DNA from 2 places in the Lysinibacillus sp. JNUCC 51 genome. Region 1 is predicted to be linked to the other one. Evidence: riboswitches for the same ligand, from Rfam matches in the RefSeq annotation. Region 1 holds a riboswitch; the other holds the start of a gene.
The links. A riboswitch is a leader RNA that binds a small molecule or an ion and turns the genes downstream of it on or off. The one in region 1 is predicted to bind cobalamin.

Region 1 (8,670 bases):
ATAATCCATACATTTGGTGGCTTGTAGTCCAACCACCATATACTTTATTTAATTTAATCTCTGTGTTATTTGATCTTAAATTATACTCAGCGTATAACCTAGCAGTGATTCCAGATTCAGTAGTTGAACCCCCACCAATATCATAAGGAGTAATATTTAGAGAGTTCTGATTTTCTATAGGAATAAAAACATCATAACCAAAAACTTCTGATTCATTGTCAGACTCGAAAGATCTAACTTTCAGATTATTCTCCAAAATGATTGGATCTAAAAATTTAGTTTCTCCCGTTTCATCATTAGTAATACTAACTTTAACTTGAGCATCATCTAGTAGCTTAGAGTTTGCTAAATCATCTCTTGCATAACTTGTACCCATTGACAAAAATCCGAAAAGAGACAGTGCAAAAATAGTATTAAAGATTTTTTTGAACATATTATTATCATCCCTTCTTTGGTTTTCTATATCTCAACATAGAATTGTCTAAAAAGGGAGAATTTTCCGAAAAATGCTTTAACTAAAAATTAATTTGTATACAATATATCCAATAAATAACACTAAAATCAATACTACTGTATCTTTCCAACCCATACCAGTTAAATTTCCACCAACTCCTCTATTTACTCCATCGTTTAGAGATCCAGTAGGATTATTTTTTAATTCACTTTGTCTTAAACGCTCTCTTTTTTCTTCCGGTGTTTCCTTTTCCTTTGAATCCATGTGGCAAACACCTCCCTAAAAATTATTTTGCTAGCAGAAAGAAATATACATAATTACAGTTATTTTGAATGTACACGAATCCAAAGTTTTATCTCCATTCATAACTATCTTCCCCTTTACAGTTCACTAAATTTTAATATTGCAAATCATATCTTTATTACTCCAAATAACCATAATTAAAATTAATCCAAAAAAATTAAATAATTTTCTAAATAATATAATTGGACATAGTAATTGGGACCAAATAAAGAAGAATGTAACCTGTATTAAATTAATTCTTGACTTTTAAAAAAAGAATTTCGACTTATAGCTCCCACTTCTCTTTAGCTCTGTTGAAGATTTGAATCCGAGATAAATAGTTGTACACCCATTTAAGTAACGACCTAAGCGGCAACTTTTGTGGCATCATTGATTGAGCTTCGAAGCGAATGACCTCTGCTGCCAAATCGCCATTAAAAGCATCACCCTCCCTAGTATTAATGCTCCAAATATCTATACCCATTATCATCCTCTCCAAACTCTTTTCCTTAATACAGATAATAATTGGCCTTTTATCAAAATATCTTTCTCCAAGCCTAATATGTTGGCCATTTTAGCAACTGCAGGCGGCTTCAGCATACTTACTTCTGATATCACATCATTATAAAAAATATGCTCTGGATCATCATCTGCCCATAATTTTTCGATTTGCCATAACAACAAATCGAGAGAAATAATCCCTGACATATTCCATATCGTGCGTAATCGTAATAACTGTTTTTCCCTTTCCCTCTAATTCGTCTAAAAAGCTTACATAATAAATCTAAACCGATCTTACCCAACTGTCGGCTCATCTAAAATTATCACATCGGAATCCATTGCCAAAATGGAAGCAATGGTAATAAATTTACGGACGGAATAGGGAAGTTTATAAGGATTTTTGTGAATATAAGATCTCATTTTGAGAAAACGTTTTCTCAACAACCATATCATGACATAGTCAAATCGTCATTACTTTTTTCAGAAAAATCAGAAAATAACCAATGCAATATTTGTAGATTTAAGTATTAGGACATACACACTATACGAAATATTTTTAATTCCAATTCTGTTACAATGTTAGTAAATGAATGAATAGAAACGAGGATCTTTTTATGCATGTAACAATTGGAGTACTTGCTCATGTGGATGCAGGAAAAACAACATTTTCTGAGCAGTTACTATTTCATACAAACAGTATTCAAGCCAGAGGACGAGTGGATCACCAGGATACATTTTTAGATAACCATGAACTGGAGCGTCAGCGAGGCATTACGATTTTTGCGGAGCAAGGTCGCATGTCGATTGGAAATGATACGTATACGTTAATCGATACACCCGGACACGTCGATTTTTCACCAGAGATGGAACGTGCTATTCGAGTTATGGATTATGCCATAATTATTGTTAGTGCGGTTGAAGGACTACAAGGTCATACTGAAACAGTGTGGCAACTTTTACGCCAATATCACGTCCCTACCTTCTTCTTTATTAACAAAATTGACCGTGAAGGGGCAGATGTTGAAGCCGTTATGACACAGCTTCAAAAGAATTGCTCTGAGGATGTACTATTCGTAGATGAACCGCTCCGTTCGGACTATGTTTCAAATCACATGATGGAGTGGCTTGCTGAACGTGATGAACAACTTCTCGATGCTTTTCTTAATGAGAAGTTGGATAACTCTAGCTGCCTTACTCATTTACATACGATGATTAAACAGGAAAAAGCCTTTTTATGTTTTACTGGCTCTGCCTTAAAAGATATTGGAATAAAGGAATTCCTGGCACAGCTGCCTCTACTTACAAAGACACAATATAATAACAAAGCTCCATTTCAAGGTGAGGTGTTTAAAATTCGTCACGATGGGCATCAACGCTTAACTTTTATCAAAGCATTGCAAGGAACGTTACACTTGCGTGCTGAGTTTTCATTTGGTGAAGAGACAGAAAAAGTGACTGAAATTCGGCTATACAATGGTAGCCGTTATGTAACAACTCAAGAAGTCGAAGCTGGGGAAATTTTCGCAGTAAAAGGGATTAGCCAAGCAAACATCGGCGATATCATTGGTTATTCAGGTAACCCGCAGCCCTATGAGTTAGTACCGACTTTACAGGCAAAAGTACAATATGAAGGCGATCAGCATATAAAGGAAGTTCTAAAAATTTTCCGTACACTTGAAACAGAAGAGCCGTCATTACGTGTACTATGGCATGAAAAATTCCAAGAAATTCATGTACATATTATGGGTGTCATCCAACTTGAAGTTCTTATCGAAGTACTGCATAAACGCTTCTCGCTAGACATTTCATTTAGCGAACCACAAATTTTGTATATGGAAACTATAGCAACCACTGTGACAGGCTATGGTCATTTTGAACCTTTAAAGCATTATGCAGAAGTACATTTATTGATGGTGCCAAATACACGCGGTACTGGCAATACATTCATCAATGCTTGTCATGCGGATGATTTATCGGTTGGGCATCAACGACTCATTGAAAAACATCTATTTGAGCGTGATCATCATGGGTTGCTAACTGGATTCCCTGTGACAGATATTCGCTTCACTCTCTTAACAGGACGCGCACATATCAAACATACCGATGGTGGCGATTTCCGCGAGGCAGCATTCCGTGCATTGCGGCAAGGACTGGAGCAAGCAGAAAATGTATTATTAGAGCCGTATTACCGCTTTAAACTTAAAGCTCCTAGTGATTTTATCGGCCGCATGATGACTGATATTCAACAAGCCGCTGGCACATTTGACGCACCAACCTTAACTGAAAATGATGCGATTTTAACTGGTCGAGCACCCGTCGCAACATTTATGAGCTACAGTACAACCTTTGCCGCCTACACCAATGGAAAGGGCGTACTTTCTCTACAATTTGATGGCTATGATGTATGTCACAATTCAGAAGACATTATTGCACAAATTGGCTACGACAAGAATGCCGATCCTGAATATACATCCACTAGTATTTTTTGTGCAAAAGGTAAGGGCTACTCCGTTCCATGGCAGGAAGCGCAAGCTGCGATGCATTGTATTGACTAAATTCATAAAAACAGGACATGATTTTTCTCATTGTCCTGTTTTTATGTTTCGTGCGGATTTACTATACTTTTATGGGTAACTACTAGCTTTGCGCGAGTATTCCAGTCTACTTCCGCGAGTATTCGCTCTGCTTCCGCGAGTATTCCACTCCCTTCCGCGAGTATTACACTCCCTTCCGCGAGTATTCCACTCCCTTCCGCGAGTATTCCACTCCCTTCCGCGAGTATTCGCTATGCTTCCGCGAGTATTCCAGTCTACTTCCGCGAGTATTACACTCTCTTCCGCGTAAGTATTCTACTCTCTTCCGCGAGTATTACACTCTCTTCCGCGAGTATTCCACCCCCTTCCGCGAGTATTCGCTCTGCTTCCGCGCGAGTATTCCACTCCCTTCCGCGAGTATTCCACTCCCTTCCGCGAGTATTCGCTCTGCTTCCGCGAGTATTCCAGTCTACTTCCGCGAGTATTCGCTCTGCTTCCGCGAGTATTCCACTCCCTTCCGCGAGTATTCCACTCCCTTCCGCGAGTATTCCACTCCCTTCCGCGAGTATTCGCTATGCTTCCGCGAGTATTCCGCTCTGCTTCCGCGAGTATTCCACTCTCTTCCGCGAGTATTCCACTCTCTTCCGCGAGTATTCTACTCTTTTCCGCGAGTATTCTACTCTTTTCCGCGAGTATTCCACCCTCTTCCGCGAGTATTCGCTATGCTTCCGCGAGTATTCCACTCTCTTCCGCGAGTATTCCACTCCCTTCCGCGAGTATTCGCTCTGCTTCCGCGAGTATTCCAGTCTACTTCCGCGAGTATTCCAGTCTACTTCCGCGAGTATTACACTCTCTTCCGCGTAAGTATTCCACTCTCTTCCGCGTAAGTATTCCACTCTCTTCCGCGTAAGTATTCCACTCTCTTCCGCGAGTATTCCACTCTCTTCCGCGAGTATTCCACTCCCTTCCGCGAGTATTCGCTATGCTTCCGCGAGTATTCCGCTATGCTTCCGCGAGTATTCCGCTATGCTTCCGCAAGTATTCTACTCTCTTCCGCGAGTATTTCACCCTCTTCCGCGAGTATTCGCTCTGCTTCCGCGAGTATTCCACTCTCTTCCGCGAGTATTCAACCCTCTTCCGCGAGTATTCCACTCCCTTCCGCGAGTATTCCAGTCTACTTCCGCGAGTATTCCACCCTCTTCCGCGAGTATTCCACTCTCTTCCGCGAGTATTCCACTCTCTTCCGCGAGTATTCCACTCTCTTCCGCGAGTATTCCACTCTCTTCCGCGAGTATTCGCTATGCTTCCGCGAGTATTCCGCTCTGCTTCCGCGAGTATTCTACCCTCTTCCGCGAGTATTCCACCCTCTTCCGCGAGTATTCCACTCTCTTCCGCGAGTATTCCACCCTCTTCCGCGAGTATTCCACTCTCTTCCGCGAGTATTCCACCCTCTTCCGCGAGTATTCCAGTCTACTTCCGCGAGTATTCGCTCTGCTTCCGCGCGAGTATTCCACCCTCTTCCGCGAGTATCCTTCCATACGCGGGTTTCGATCTTCACCTAGCGCGAATTTATTTCACAATGCTTGTACAGCTTTCTGTGCCTGTTTGAACATACGATATGGAGACTCCACAACAACGTAACTATGAGAATTAGAAAAATCAATTAAAACCTTGCCAGGTCTACTTTTCAAAAGTTGTAAATTATCAATCGATCTTAGCAGTAGCTCATGACCGTTACCTCGTGGGTGCCAGTTTAAATGATAATCATTTAGTTCCTTCACAGCTTCTAAAAATAATTGATACTCTCGCTCTACAAAATTAATCAGCTCTTTGTTTTTATGAGCTACCTGTGATAGATCCTCTATATATGTTTCATAAAAGCGCATTACTATCGAGCACAGTAAATCATTGACCCGAGCAGCACTTAATATTGGCTTAGGAGCTTGAGAGAGTCGCTCTAAATTCGGTTTTGCACGAGTCGAATCAATGCGTGTAATTAAATGATAATGCTCACCATTCACCTCATACACAATTGGATTTGTTGGCATATAGATCATAAAACTATTTGTTTTTGTTTTAAGTTGATCTGTTATATTTGCCTTTGCAAAAAGATGCCCATTAATATTTTTATTTTGAATCCAAATAATATCTTTGTTATATAAAATTTGCTCAAATAATCGTTCATTACTAATAAGATTGCTAGCTATTAATTGATCAACAAGTGATTCTATAACCATTCTTGTTGTAGCTTTCTTAGTAACTTCAGTGCGTGGCTGCTTACAAATTTTCATATCTAAATATTGCGTTTGCTGTGCTGTACATCCATTAATATTTGTCATACGTGCATCCTCTTTTCGTACATATTTTCAAAACGGAAGTCATCAGTAAAAAAAGGATTTCCCATCAACCGAGGAAATCCTTCATTCTATCTTTTTCGTTCATCATATACTGTCAAACGGTGCCCAAATACGAAAGAATTAGCTCAACCGCAAATTCCTTCTCTTATCTTGGGCGTTTGACGTACAGCGACGAACAGAACATTCTGTTTTGTCAACATGCCACCTCCTATTCCTCGTAGGGTTATGGTGTGTACTCATAATAGGCAGGTATCCTGACTTATGGTCATCGCTACTTTTCGCCTTCCCGTCGTTAAACAGTGGTCTATGAAAAGTCGCTCACATTTACAGTTGCGGGACAGTGTCGGATTTGCACCGACTTCCCTTTTAAGTAAATTGCACGCAATTTACACCTATTACTCTACGCTATTCAGTTGTCATAGGAATCAATAGTTCTACACATTCCTATTAAATTAGCCATTTTATAGATGTCGGAAATTATAGAGTAAATATTCCTTTCAGACTATCAAACTAAATTGTAATGTGTATTATACCTACTGTCAAGAAACTGGAAAAGAAAAAGGTAAATTATCCCACTAATTAATAAATCAATTTTAATAATCACCTAAAACCTATTCAGTTTTTTCTGTTTTTCTTCATTAATTTCATCATCAGTTAAGATTACCTCTATATGAAATTTGTCTCAATTAAGAGAAATCCTTCATTATTTTTTTTGATAATTATCGTTTTCTTAGGTATAAAAGGATAATAAAAAGAGACACTATTAACCTTAATAGGAAAATTCTTATAGAATATTATATTTAATTTGGTATACTTACTTTGTAACTATTTTCTAGGAGGTATAAGGTAATGCATAGTAGATTTTGGACCATTTTCTTTTTAATCATCTTCTTTCCAATAGGCTTATTTTTAATGTGGAAGTATGGTCATTTCACTAAACAAATACGGGTCATCATAACGTTATTTTTCTTAATTATAATTTTACTCGCATCTTGTTTTAACGGTACAAATAATGCTCAAAAGGAAGAATTGCTAAAAAAGGAACAGCAACTAAAAGACAAAGAAAAACACTTAGTTAAGCTAGAGAAGGAACTAAAGATAAGAGAACAAGATATAGATAAGAAAATAGAAGATTATGAGAAAAATATCGAAGAACAGAATAAAAAATTAGAAGAACAAGAAAATGAACGTAAAAAACAAGAAGAGCTAAAGAGACAAGAAGAATTACAAAAACAAGAGGAAATAAGAAAGCAAGAAGAACAGAATAAGATTGAAGAGCAAAAGAGACTTGATGAAACTCAAAAACAAGAAGCTACTCAACAGACAACTACTACAACAACCGCACCTCAACAAAGTGTAAGTTTCAGAAATTGTAAAGAAGCTAAGGCAGCAGGCTATTCAAACATTCGAAGAGGAGAACCTGGCTACTCATCTAGACTGGATAGAGATGGTGATGGATTAGCTTGTGACAAATAATAATTAAAGAAAGTCACTCACTATTTTATGTGGGTGACTTTTTAAATACTTTATATTTTATTAGATACTTTCTTCAAGAAATACCCATTGAGAAGTAAATGCATTTGCTTTGTTTCGATTCATAAATGCTATTTCTTTTTACAAAGCGTCTCAGTTTCTTGTACTTTCTCTTCAAGTTATCTTCTTTCCGATAATGCGTTAATACTACTAAACTTTTTTAATGAAATTATTATTGAAGGTTTTCAAGGTAATTTCCTTTTTCAAAAATTTCTTTTGAACTTAGGGCAGTCCATTCCTCTGCTGTTAAAGTTGGGTTCAAATCAATATAGGATTTAACCAATTTATAGCCCACACCGTAACCATATAGACTAGGAAGGCCATTACCTCCGTTTAGAATTTCTAATGACCGATTCAAGTCAACCTTGTCGAGATCTAAGGCAATTTTCGACCAATCATCTTTGTTGAATGTTGTATTAATTGGAGGGTAATAAATATCAGGATAAACTAGCTTATCAAACGTAACTGCCTTTCCTTCAAATATTAGGTTATCCAAAATAGTCATAGGTATATCTTTTCGTAAGTACTTCTCAGTCCAAACACTATGATGATATTCGTGAGCTATACCAGACCTTAAATCATTTTCGGTATAATATTTATTATATAAGACTATTATTTTTCCTGCCCCCACTGTAACCATAAGCGGATTTGCAATTGTGACAGGCAAAACACATATTGTTGTTTCATTTTCGGATGCAATAAGGTCAGAAGATTTTATCAGAGCTTCTTTTATTATTTTTTCTGTTTCTTCCCCGTCAATTTGTTCGCTTAATTTTTGATTTTCTGTAAGGCTATCAGGATCTACATTTAGAACTGGATCAGCCATATGAAGATATTCACCATTCTCAAAACAAGTACTATATATTGGTTTAATTACCTCTTCATTATAAATTTCCAATTGTTATTGTTTTGGGTTACTTTCAACTTTATCTGCATAGTTTTGATAAAGTTTATAGGCATTTACTATTTTAAATTTTTGCTTTGTTTCAGGGTGCTCGAATGATGTAAC
Region 2 (8,670 bases), 760 kb from region 1:
TTTGCTGCACCAATAATTCCTGCTACATGTGTCCCGTGATCACCAGTATAAGAAGTATTGGCAGGTGCCGCAGCATTATATGGAGGTAGCACTTGAGATTTTAAATCTGGATGTTTAAAGTCCACACCAGAATCGATAACTGCCACTTTTACATTATTGTTACCTGCTAATTTTAAAGCTTTATCAATTTGAAGCAGGTTTAAATGATACATATCCTGTTTCTTTGGATCTGTTTTTGTGCCAAAAGAATGGTACACATAGCTTGGGGATACACTTTTAACCCCTTTTTGCTTAGCATAATATGAAACTGCTTTTTCTAAATTCGTGCCTTTGTTAAGTTGGATAACATCGTAACCTAATGAAGGTATAGAGCGAATCACTTTTGAGCCGATTTTCTTATGCACACTGTTATCAAGACCTGAATGTTTGATAATAATAGTATCCTTACTAATCCACTCTTTCTGATTATTAGATGATTGATCCTTATTGCTAGCTACTTTCACTAACTCTTGGTTCTTTGCTGTTTTTTGCGGTGCTTCTGCAAAGGCAGAAGCAGCAGGTACCATTAGTGCAGCAGATGCTACTAGAGCGATTGATTTCTTTTTCCAGTTCTTCAACTGTTTTCCCTCCTTGGGTTAATAAATATTTGGGCCATCTCTACTAATACGAATGAGTAATAGAAAAGTTTCGTAAATGAGTATATTTATTTCCAAAAGTACCATTCTATATTTTACCATTATATTTTGTTCATGATAAAAAGAGATTTTATACAGGTGACGGCTACTATTCTTACTCGATTTGTGAAATTTGAGTAGGTGAGTGTATTCAGCCACAATTGAAAAGTACCAACTATGGACAAATTATCTTAGAGCTGCTCTATTAGTCTGTGTAAATCTTCCTTCGAACGAGGCATTTTGATGTTTTTTTCTAATAGTTTTTTATTTTGTAAGGCAATAGCCATATCAAAAACCCATGGACGTTCAAGATGAGCTCTCTCAAGTAAATCTTCTTGAAAGAACATTGCAACTGGATCCCCATTATAAATAATTCTCCCAGCTTCCATCACGATGATTTGATCTGCCCATTCATAAGCTAGTGTGATATCATGCGTTGCCAGTAAAATTGTTCGCTCACCGTTTTCTAACATAGCTAAATACTGTAAAACTCGTGCACTATAATAATTATCTAGTCCAGCAGTCGGTTCATCTAATAATAAAACGGAAGGTTCCATTGCAAGTACACCAGCCATAGCGACACGTTTTTTCTGTCCAACACTTAAAAAATGTATCGGTTTATCTAGCAAGGCTTCGACTTCGGTTTGAGCGACAGCCCACGCAATTTTCTCTTCAATTTTTTCAGTTGTCCAGCCAAGATTCAGAGGTCCAAATGCAATATCTTGCTTAACTGTGCCAGAAAAAAGCTGGTTGTCTGCATCCTGAAAAACAATACCAACCTGTTGGCGTAATTTTTTTAATGCTTTTCTACTATAGTTAAGTTCTTTACCACAAAAGGATATACTTCCAGCGGTAGGCTTCAAAATTCCGTTTAAATGCTGAAATAATGTTGATTTTCCAGCCCCGTTATGACCAAGTAAAGCGATTTTTTTCCCCTTTGGAAGCTGTAGTGTAATATCCGTTAACGCATGAGTTCCATCAGCATAAGCGTAGGATAAATGTGTTAAATCAAAGTATAATTCTGTCATTAGAAAAAACCTCCGTAAATGATGAGGAGTATAAAAATAGTAGTAATACCAAGCCAATTTTTCGTGTTATAGGTAATATCCTCCTGCCAATAAACAGTTTCTCCACCGCGTGCTTCCATCGCATTGTTTAGTTCACGACTTCGTTGGAACATCTCGGCAAATAAAGCTGCAATCAGCATTGATACCGAGCGAAGCCACTGCATAGGGGAGTTGTATCCTAGGCGGGCCTGTTGGGCAAGATGAATTTTTTGCATACTTTCTAAAAAGATAAAAATAAAACGATACGTTAGTTCTACTAGCTCTACAAATAGAGTTGGAAGACGCCATTGTCGCAAGACGTAACAAATGGATTGTACTGAAGTTGTGAGAATTAAAAAATACAAACAGCTAATGCTGCCAAGGACGATGAAAAAAAGCTGCTGCGCTGTCTCTAGGCTTGCACTGCCGACAAAAATTGTCCAACTATTAAGAGAAAATGACCATATGTGCGTTGGTAGCGTGCTAGTTGTTGGCGCAATAGAAATTAAAATTGATACTAAACTTGATAGTAAAAAAAATCCAGGTAGCAATAGTAATTTTGCATAATACTTTGTAGGAATTTTTGCGCCGATAATGATAAAAGCACTCATCACAATAAATGTAATGAGTGAAATTCGTTCATCTCTCATGATAAGCGACAATAAAAGTAGTCCAAGGGAGAACGTCATTTTTTCTAACGGATGAACAGACGCTAGTTTATTCAAATAAGCATACTTATCAATGAGTAACATCTCTTAACCCTCTTTATGTTTGCCGCGCATTAAGCCGATGAAATAGCCGATAAATCCAGCTCCGATAGCAGCTTGAAGTGCGAATAATAAGCTTTCAATTTCACCACTGGGTGGCTCCCATAAGCTTTCAAACCATGGCTCGTAGCTTGCATCTATTTCACTAATCGCAGCTTCCGCTTCGCCATCAGCACCTCCGAATTCTGCACCTTTTTGAATAAATAGGGGAACGATTGCTAATAACACAACAATTGCTAAAAGCAGTAAGTTTTTTTTCATTTTTAGTGAGCCTCCTTTGCTGAAAAAACACGTAGAGCTTTTAATTCACTGACATTGTATTTTTTCAGGAAGTTCATAACGACCACTGTTAAAATTCCTTCACTAACAGCAAGAGGAATTTGCGTTAATGCAAAAATACCTGCAAACTTTGTGAATGAAGCCATAAAGCCTCCGACCTCAGAAGGGAAGGCAAGTGCTAATTGCACAGAAGTGACAACATATGTACCTAAGTCACCAAGCATTGCTGCTAAAAAGACAGCGATGGAAAATGATAGCCCCATTTTTAGTGAGCCCTTAAATACATAGTAAGCGATAATAGGGCCCATAATGGCCATGGAAAAGGCATTAGCTCCTAAAGTTGTAAGCCCACCATGTGCTAAAAGTAAAGCTTGGAATAATAATACGATTGTCCCGATAACACTCATCGCTAATGGTCCAAAAAGAACTGTTCCAAGCCCAACTCCTGTCGGATGTGAGCAACTTCCCGTTACAGAAGGAATTTTTAAAGCTGATAGCACAAAGGCAAAGGCACCCGATAGACCTAATATCATTTTTGTTTCAGGATTTTCATCGATGGTTTTACGAATAGAACGTAATCCTAAAATAATAAAAGGAATCGATATGACCCACCAAAAAATCGCCCATTCAATTGGCAAAAAGCCCTCCATAATATGCATCGCAAATGCACGATTTGGTACGAATAAAAATGCCAATAAGAAATAACTAAGCTTCCAACCTGAGAATTTCAAAAATCTCTCCTCCTCAATAAATTATTTCGAATTAGCGTGCGAAAATAAAAAAGCACTTCTCCATTTGCGGAAAAATGCATAGCTGAAAAAATGCAAATAAAATTATAATTTGCTAAGCCGCACACCCATCCTCGTAGGTTGAAACGATCACATATTTTTCGGCAGGTCTCCTGGCTTTAGTTCAACGTTTTATAGGCCTTCCCATCCTTTGGACAGTGACATTATCATAAAACTCCCTAGTACAGTGGCGGGACCGCGCCGGACTTGAACCGGCTTCCCTTTTAAGCGAAATGATGAACAATTCGCACCGAAAAAAGATGAAGTTGTGAGATTTCACGACAAAGTGTAACATGATTTTCCATAAATATGCTATACTTTTTATGAAAATATTTTTAATTGAGTTTCTATGTCGAAAATTCGGATAAATCTAAAATGAATATCACATCTTTCTAAAAAAATTAATGAAAATGTCACAAATTTAGAAAGAAATATTGAAATTTTAAAAAAATGAGCTATGATAGAAACAGTTTTCAATTAGATAAATTCATATAAAACATCCATAAGTGCTTGAATATTTTCAAGATAATAGGGAAATCGGTGAAAATCCGATACAGCCCCCGCTACTGTAATAGCTGATGAAATCGCGGATGCCACTAGTGAAAGCTAGGAAGGCGCGAAAGTAAAAGGAAGCTTAAGTCAGGAAACCTGCTTATGTGATGATGCATGCAAACTTTTCGGAGGGAGAAGTTGAAGCGAGAGCGAGTACCTGTAAATATTCGTTTTTATTTGGCTTCTACTAAACCTTTACTCTTCGTCTAGAGTAAAGGTTTTTTTTTTTCCAAAAAGCAAATGAGGGGAGTAAAACTATGACAACTTGGAATTTAGAGGGGATGAAAACACATCTTTTTATTTGTAATGGCAGTAGCTGTATGAAAAAAGATGCTGAGGACATTACACTGGCAATCCGTGATGAAATACAGTTACTAGCGCTTGATAAAGAAATACATACGACAAGGACCCGCTGTAATGGCAGATGTAAGGATGCTTGTGTTGTCATTGCTTATCCTCAAGGGAATTGGTACCGAGTACCGACAATGGAGCATGCGAGAGCGCTCGTACAAGATTTAAATCATGAAGTGTTACATAATGAGCATGTTTTTACATTGCGTGAAGGTTCGTTACAGCGTACAGCGCAAACAACAGCCATAAAAGGCATTGAAAAGGTGAAAGAGGGGTAGCAGAATGGCGCAAAAAGGTAAGATTTTCGTAGTTGGCTTTGGCCCTGGAGACTTTAAACATATTACTACTCGCGCTGTGGAGGCACTACAACAAAGTGATATGATCATAGGCTATAAAACTTATGTAGAACTTATTCAGGATTTAGTTAGTGCAAAGTCAATTATTAGTACTGGTATGACAGAGGAAGTTTCACGTGCACAGGAAGCGGTACGTCAAGCGGAGGCTGGAAGTATCGTATCGGTCATTTCTAGTGGAGATGCCGGGGTTTATGGAATGGCTGGATTAGTGTATGAGGTATTAATCGAGCTAGGCTGGACAGAAGCAACTGGTATCGAGGTAGAAATTGTTCCTGGTATTTCAGCTATTAATTCCTGTGCAAGTTTACTAGGTGCTCCCATTATGCATGACGCTTGTACCATTAGTCTAAGTGATCACTTAACACCTTGGAATTTAATTGCAAAACGAGTGGAAGCGGCAGCTATGGCGGATTTTGTTATTGCTCTTTATAACCCGAAGAGTGGGCGTCGTACGAGACAAATCGTTGAGGCACAACGAATTTTATTAGAATATCGTTCACCAGATACGCCGGTTGGACTTGTGAAAAGCGCGTATCGTGACCGTCAGGAAATTACGATGACTACTTTAGCAGAAATGCTTGAACACGATATTGGCATGTTAACGACAGTTATTATCGGGAATTCAACAACATTCTTCTACGACAATAAAATGATTACCCCACGTGGTTATCAGCGTAAATATACACTTGGTGAAGAAAAACAACCGTTACGACCACATCAACGACTTAAGGAAGAAAATGAACCATGGGCAATGAATCAAGAAACAGGAGCAGCGAGTAATGATTTTGCGACAGATCCTAATGCCAATCGAATTAAGCCCAGTTTAGCCATCAGACCACAATCAAAGCCTAAGAAATCATCACTGGAAATGGCGACAGCTGCACTTGCTATGGTGAAGGGAACAAGCGCGGTGAAAGTTACACCTAAGCGTGTTCAACAAAAAATCGAATCCATTTTTGAATTAGCGGTTAGTCCTGGGGTAGCCAATAAGTTCTTTACTCCTCAACAAATGATGACGTTAGCTGAGGTAGTTGGCGAGGAAGGGACGATGGAGTATACACCAGACCATCAGATTCATTTGAAAATTCCTACGTCTGATCCTGAAGAGGCTACAGCAAAGCTTCGTGAAGTTGGCTTTTTACTAGCACCACTTGGTGATGTGTTATCGTTAAAAGCTTGTGACTTCTGTTATGGAGAAAAGTACGATTCGATTCCGTATGCAGAAGAGATTCAAGCAAAGCTTGGTGGGATGTCGTTACCGAAAACATTAAATATTGGCTTTAACGGCTGCGGTATGGCGTGTTATCGAGCAGTATTCGATGATATTGGAATTGTTTATCGTAAAAGTAAATTTGATGTTTTTATTGGTGCTAAGCCGGTTGGTCGTACAGCACATGCTGCCCAGCCAGTTGTGGAGGGGTTAGAGCCTGAACAGCTCATACCACTTATCACTGACATTATCGAAGAATATAAAGCAAATGCGCATCCAAATGAACGTTTGTTTAAATACTTCAAGCGTGTGAAAAAGATTCTACATTTCACGTATCAGGATATGTCTTCAAAAATAAAAGTAGAGCCAGCTCCATGCGGCGACTAGTGAGGAGTAATGAGATGAAAGCAATTTTATTTGTCGGCCACGGGAGCCGTTTAGAAGCAGGGAATGAAGAGGTACGTAAGTTTATCGAGCAAATGACACCTCGCATCGATGATAGCTTTTTAGTAGAAACATGTTTTTTAGAGTTCGCTTCGCCAAACATTGAAGAAGGTATTACGAACTGTGTGAAGAAGGGTGCTACAGAGGTGCATGTTATTCCGATTATCCTTCTTCATGCTGGACATTCGAAACTACATATTCCAGCAGAAATCGAACATGCGCGTGAGCATTATCCAAATATAACGTTCACGTATGGACAAACAATCGGTATCCATGAAGAAATATTTGCTATTTTAGAAGACCGTTTAGCAGAAATCGGCTTTAATGCTGAAGAAGAACATAAAGATACAGCCATTTTATTAATTGCACGTGGGGGCAGTGATCCAACTGCAAATGGTGATTTTTATAAAATTACACGCTTATTATGGGAAAAACTCCCGGTTCAGTATGTAGAAAGCACATTTATGGGCGTTACTGATCCCCGAGTAGAAGAAGGAATAGAGCGCTGTGTGAAGTTAGGTGCTAAAAAAATTATTATGCTACCGTACTTTTTATTCACAGGTATCCTAATGGAACGTATGAACGGCATGTGCAAGCAATTTAACGAAAAATACGCAGACTGTGATATTCAAATTGCTAATTATTTTGGTTATCATGAGCGTTTACAAAATGTGCTATTAGAACGTATTGAGCAAGCTGTCAATGGTACATCGACAGGAATGCAAGATTTAGAAAATTATCGTGCTTATGCGGCAGTGCATGGACATGCGCATCATCATCACCACCACGACCATGACCATGACCATGACCACCATCACCACGATCACGACCACGACCATCATCATCACCATGAAGAGGAGCCGGTGAAATGATTTTCATGTTAGCAGGGACGAGCGATGCTAGGAATCTAGCACTTGAACTACAGTCAGCAGGTCATGCTGTGACAGCTACGGTCGTTACTGAATCAGCCGCTTCAAGCCTTGCAGAAGTAGGCCTTCCTCATTTAGTCGGTCGTTTAACGGCGGAAGAAATGACGACGATTATTACCGAGCGAGGGTACCGTTTAGTTGTAGACGCCTCTCATCCGTTTGCTGAAGAAGCTTCAAAAAATGCCATGGCGGCAGCAGAGCAAGCAAATGTTCCGTATATTCGCTATGAACGTGCTCATGAACATTATGCACACCCGCTAATTACGGTTGTGAAGGATTATGAGGAGGCTGCCCATTTAGCAGCGGAAAAACGTGGAGTCATTATGCTAACGACGGGCAGTAAAACATTAGCGACCTTTACAAAAGTGTTACATGGCTTAGAAAATACACGAGTGATTGCACGTATGCTTCCTCGACTCGATAATATGGAAAAATGTGAAGCACTTGGTGTGGCACAAAGAGATATTGTTGCCATACAAGGCCCATTTTCAAAGGAATTAAACGAAGCCCTCTTTCGTCAATATAATGTGACATTGATGATTACGAAAGAAAGCGGCAAGGTTGGCTCGGTGGATGAAAAGCTAGAGGCAGCCCTTGCATGTGGCATTGAAACAATATTAATTGCAAGACCAAATATAAAATACGGACAGCAATATTCTACATTTGAAGATGTATTACAGGCTGTACAAAACACACTTTAGGAGGCAATACAAATGGACTTTAAAACAGATTTCAAACCATTAACAGTAGACCCAGATAAAATTTACGATTACAGTTTCTCTATTATTGCTGAAGAAATGGGCGAGCATAATTTCTCAGAGGATGAGTGGAAAATTGTACGTCGCATTATTCACGCTTCAGCCGATTTTGAATTAGGACGTAGCGTTATTATTACACCAGGAGCAATTGAAGCGGGTATTAAATCAATCCTTGCTGGTCGCCATGTCATTGCAGATGTGCAGATGATCGAAAGTGGTTCAGGGAAAAAACGCTTCCAAAAGCATGGTGGCGATTTACACTGTTATATTGCAGATGAAGACGTATCGATTGAAGCGAAAAAACAAAACACAACGCGTGCGATTATCTCAATGCAAAAGGCAGCTAAATTACACGAAGGTGGCATTTATGCAATTGGTAATGCACCAACAGCATTGCTTGAATTAATTCGTTTAATTAAAGAAGGCTTAGCGAAACCAGATTTAATTATCGGTATGCCAGTTGGCTTTGTATCAGCTGCTGAATCGAAGGAAGAGCTTTTAAAACTAGAAGGTATT

Region 2: it holds a riboswitch for cobalamin, as region 1 does, so the genes downstream of both, JNUCC51_RS21540 (energy-coupling factor ABC transporter permease) here and JNUCC51_RS00720 (hypothetical protein) in region 1, are expected to answer to the same signal.

What each region holds. Positions count from the first base shown of each region.
Region 1 is NZ_CP065545.1:105,782-114,451, forward strand. It holds gene JNUCC51_RS00680 (hypothetical protein) at 1-433, opposite strand, end outside; gene JNUCC51_RS00685 (DUF6366 family protein) at 512-718, opposite strand; gene JNUCC51_RS00690 (hypothetical protein) at 1,023-1,220, opposite strand; gene JNUCC51_RS00695 (hypothetical protein) at 1,223-1,444, opposite strand; gene JNUCC51_RS00700 (elongation factor G) at 1,852-3,792, shown strand; gene JNUCC51_RS00705 (hypothetical protein) at 4,344-4,667, opposite strand; gene JNUCC51_RS00710 (hypothetical protein) at 4,774-4,923, opposite strand; gene JNUCC51_RS00715 (hypothetical protein) at 5,070-5,309, opposite strand; gene JNUCC51_RS00720 (hypothetical protein) at 5,346-6,110, opposite strand; cobalamin riboswitch at 6,356-6,539, opposite strand; gene JNUCC51_RS00725 (excalibur calcium-binding domain-containing protein) at 6,978-7,604, shown strand; partial or broken gene JNUCC51_RS00730 (DUF2268 domain-containing putative Zn-dependent protease) at 7,834-8,670, opposite strand, start outside.
Region 2 is NZ_CP065545.1:4,470,053-4,478,722, forward strand. It holds gene JNUCC51_RS21520 (S8 family peptidase) at 1-617, opposite strand, end outside; gene JNUCC51_RS21525 (energy-coupling factor ABC transporter ATP-binding protein) at 866-1,702, opposite strand; gene cbiQ (cobalt ECF transporter T component CbiQ) at 1,702-2,472, opposite strand; gene JNUCC51_RS21535 (energy-coupling factor ABC transporter substrate-binding protein) at 2,476-2,748, opposite strand; gene JNUCC51_RS21540 (energy-coupling factor ABC transporter permease) at 2,751-3,497, opposite strand; cobalamin riboswitch at 3,641-3,824, opposite strand; cobalamin riboswitch at 4,042-4,225, shown strand; gene JNUCC51_RS21545 ((2Fe-2S) ferredoxin domain-containing protein) at 4,364-4,735, shown strand; gene cobJ (precorrin-3B C(17)-methyltransferase) at 4,740-6,410, shown strand; gene JNUCC51_RS21555 (sirohydrochlorin chelatase) at 6,425-7,339, shown strand; gene cobK (precorrin-6A reductase) at 7,336-8,097, shown strand; gene JNUCC51_RS21565 (precorrin-8X methylmutase) at 8,110-8,670, shown strand, end outside.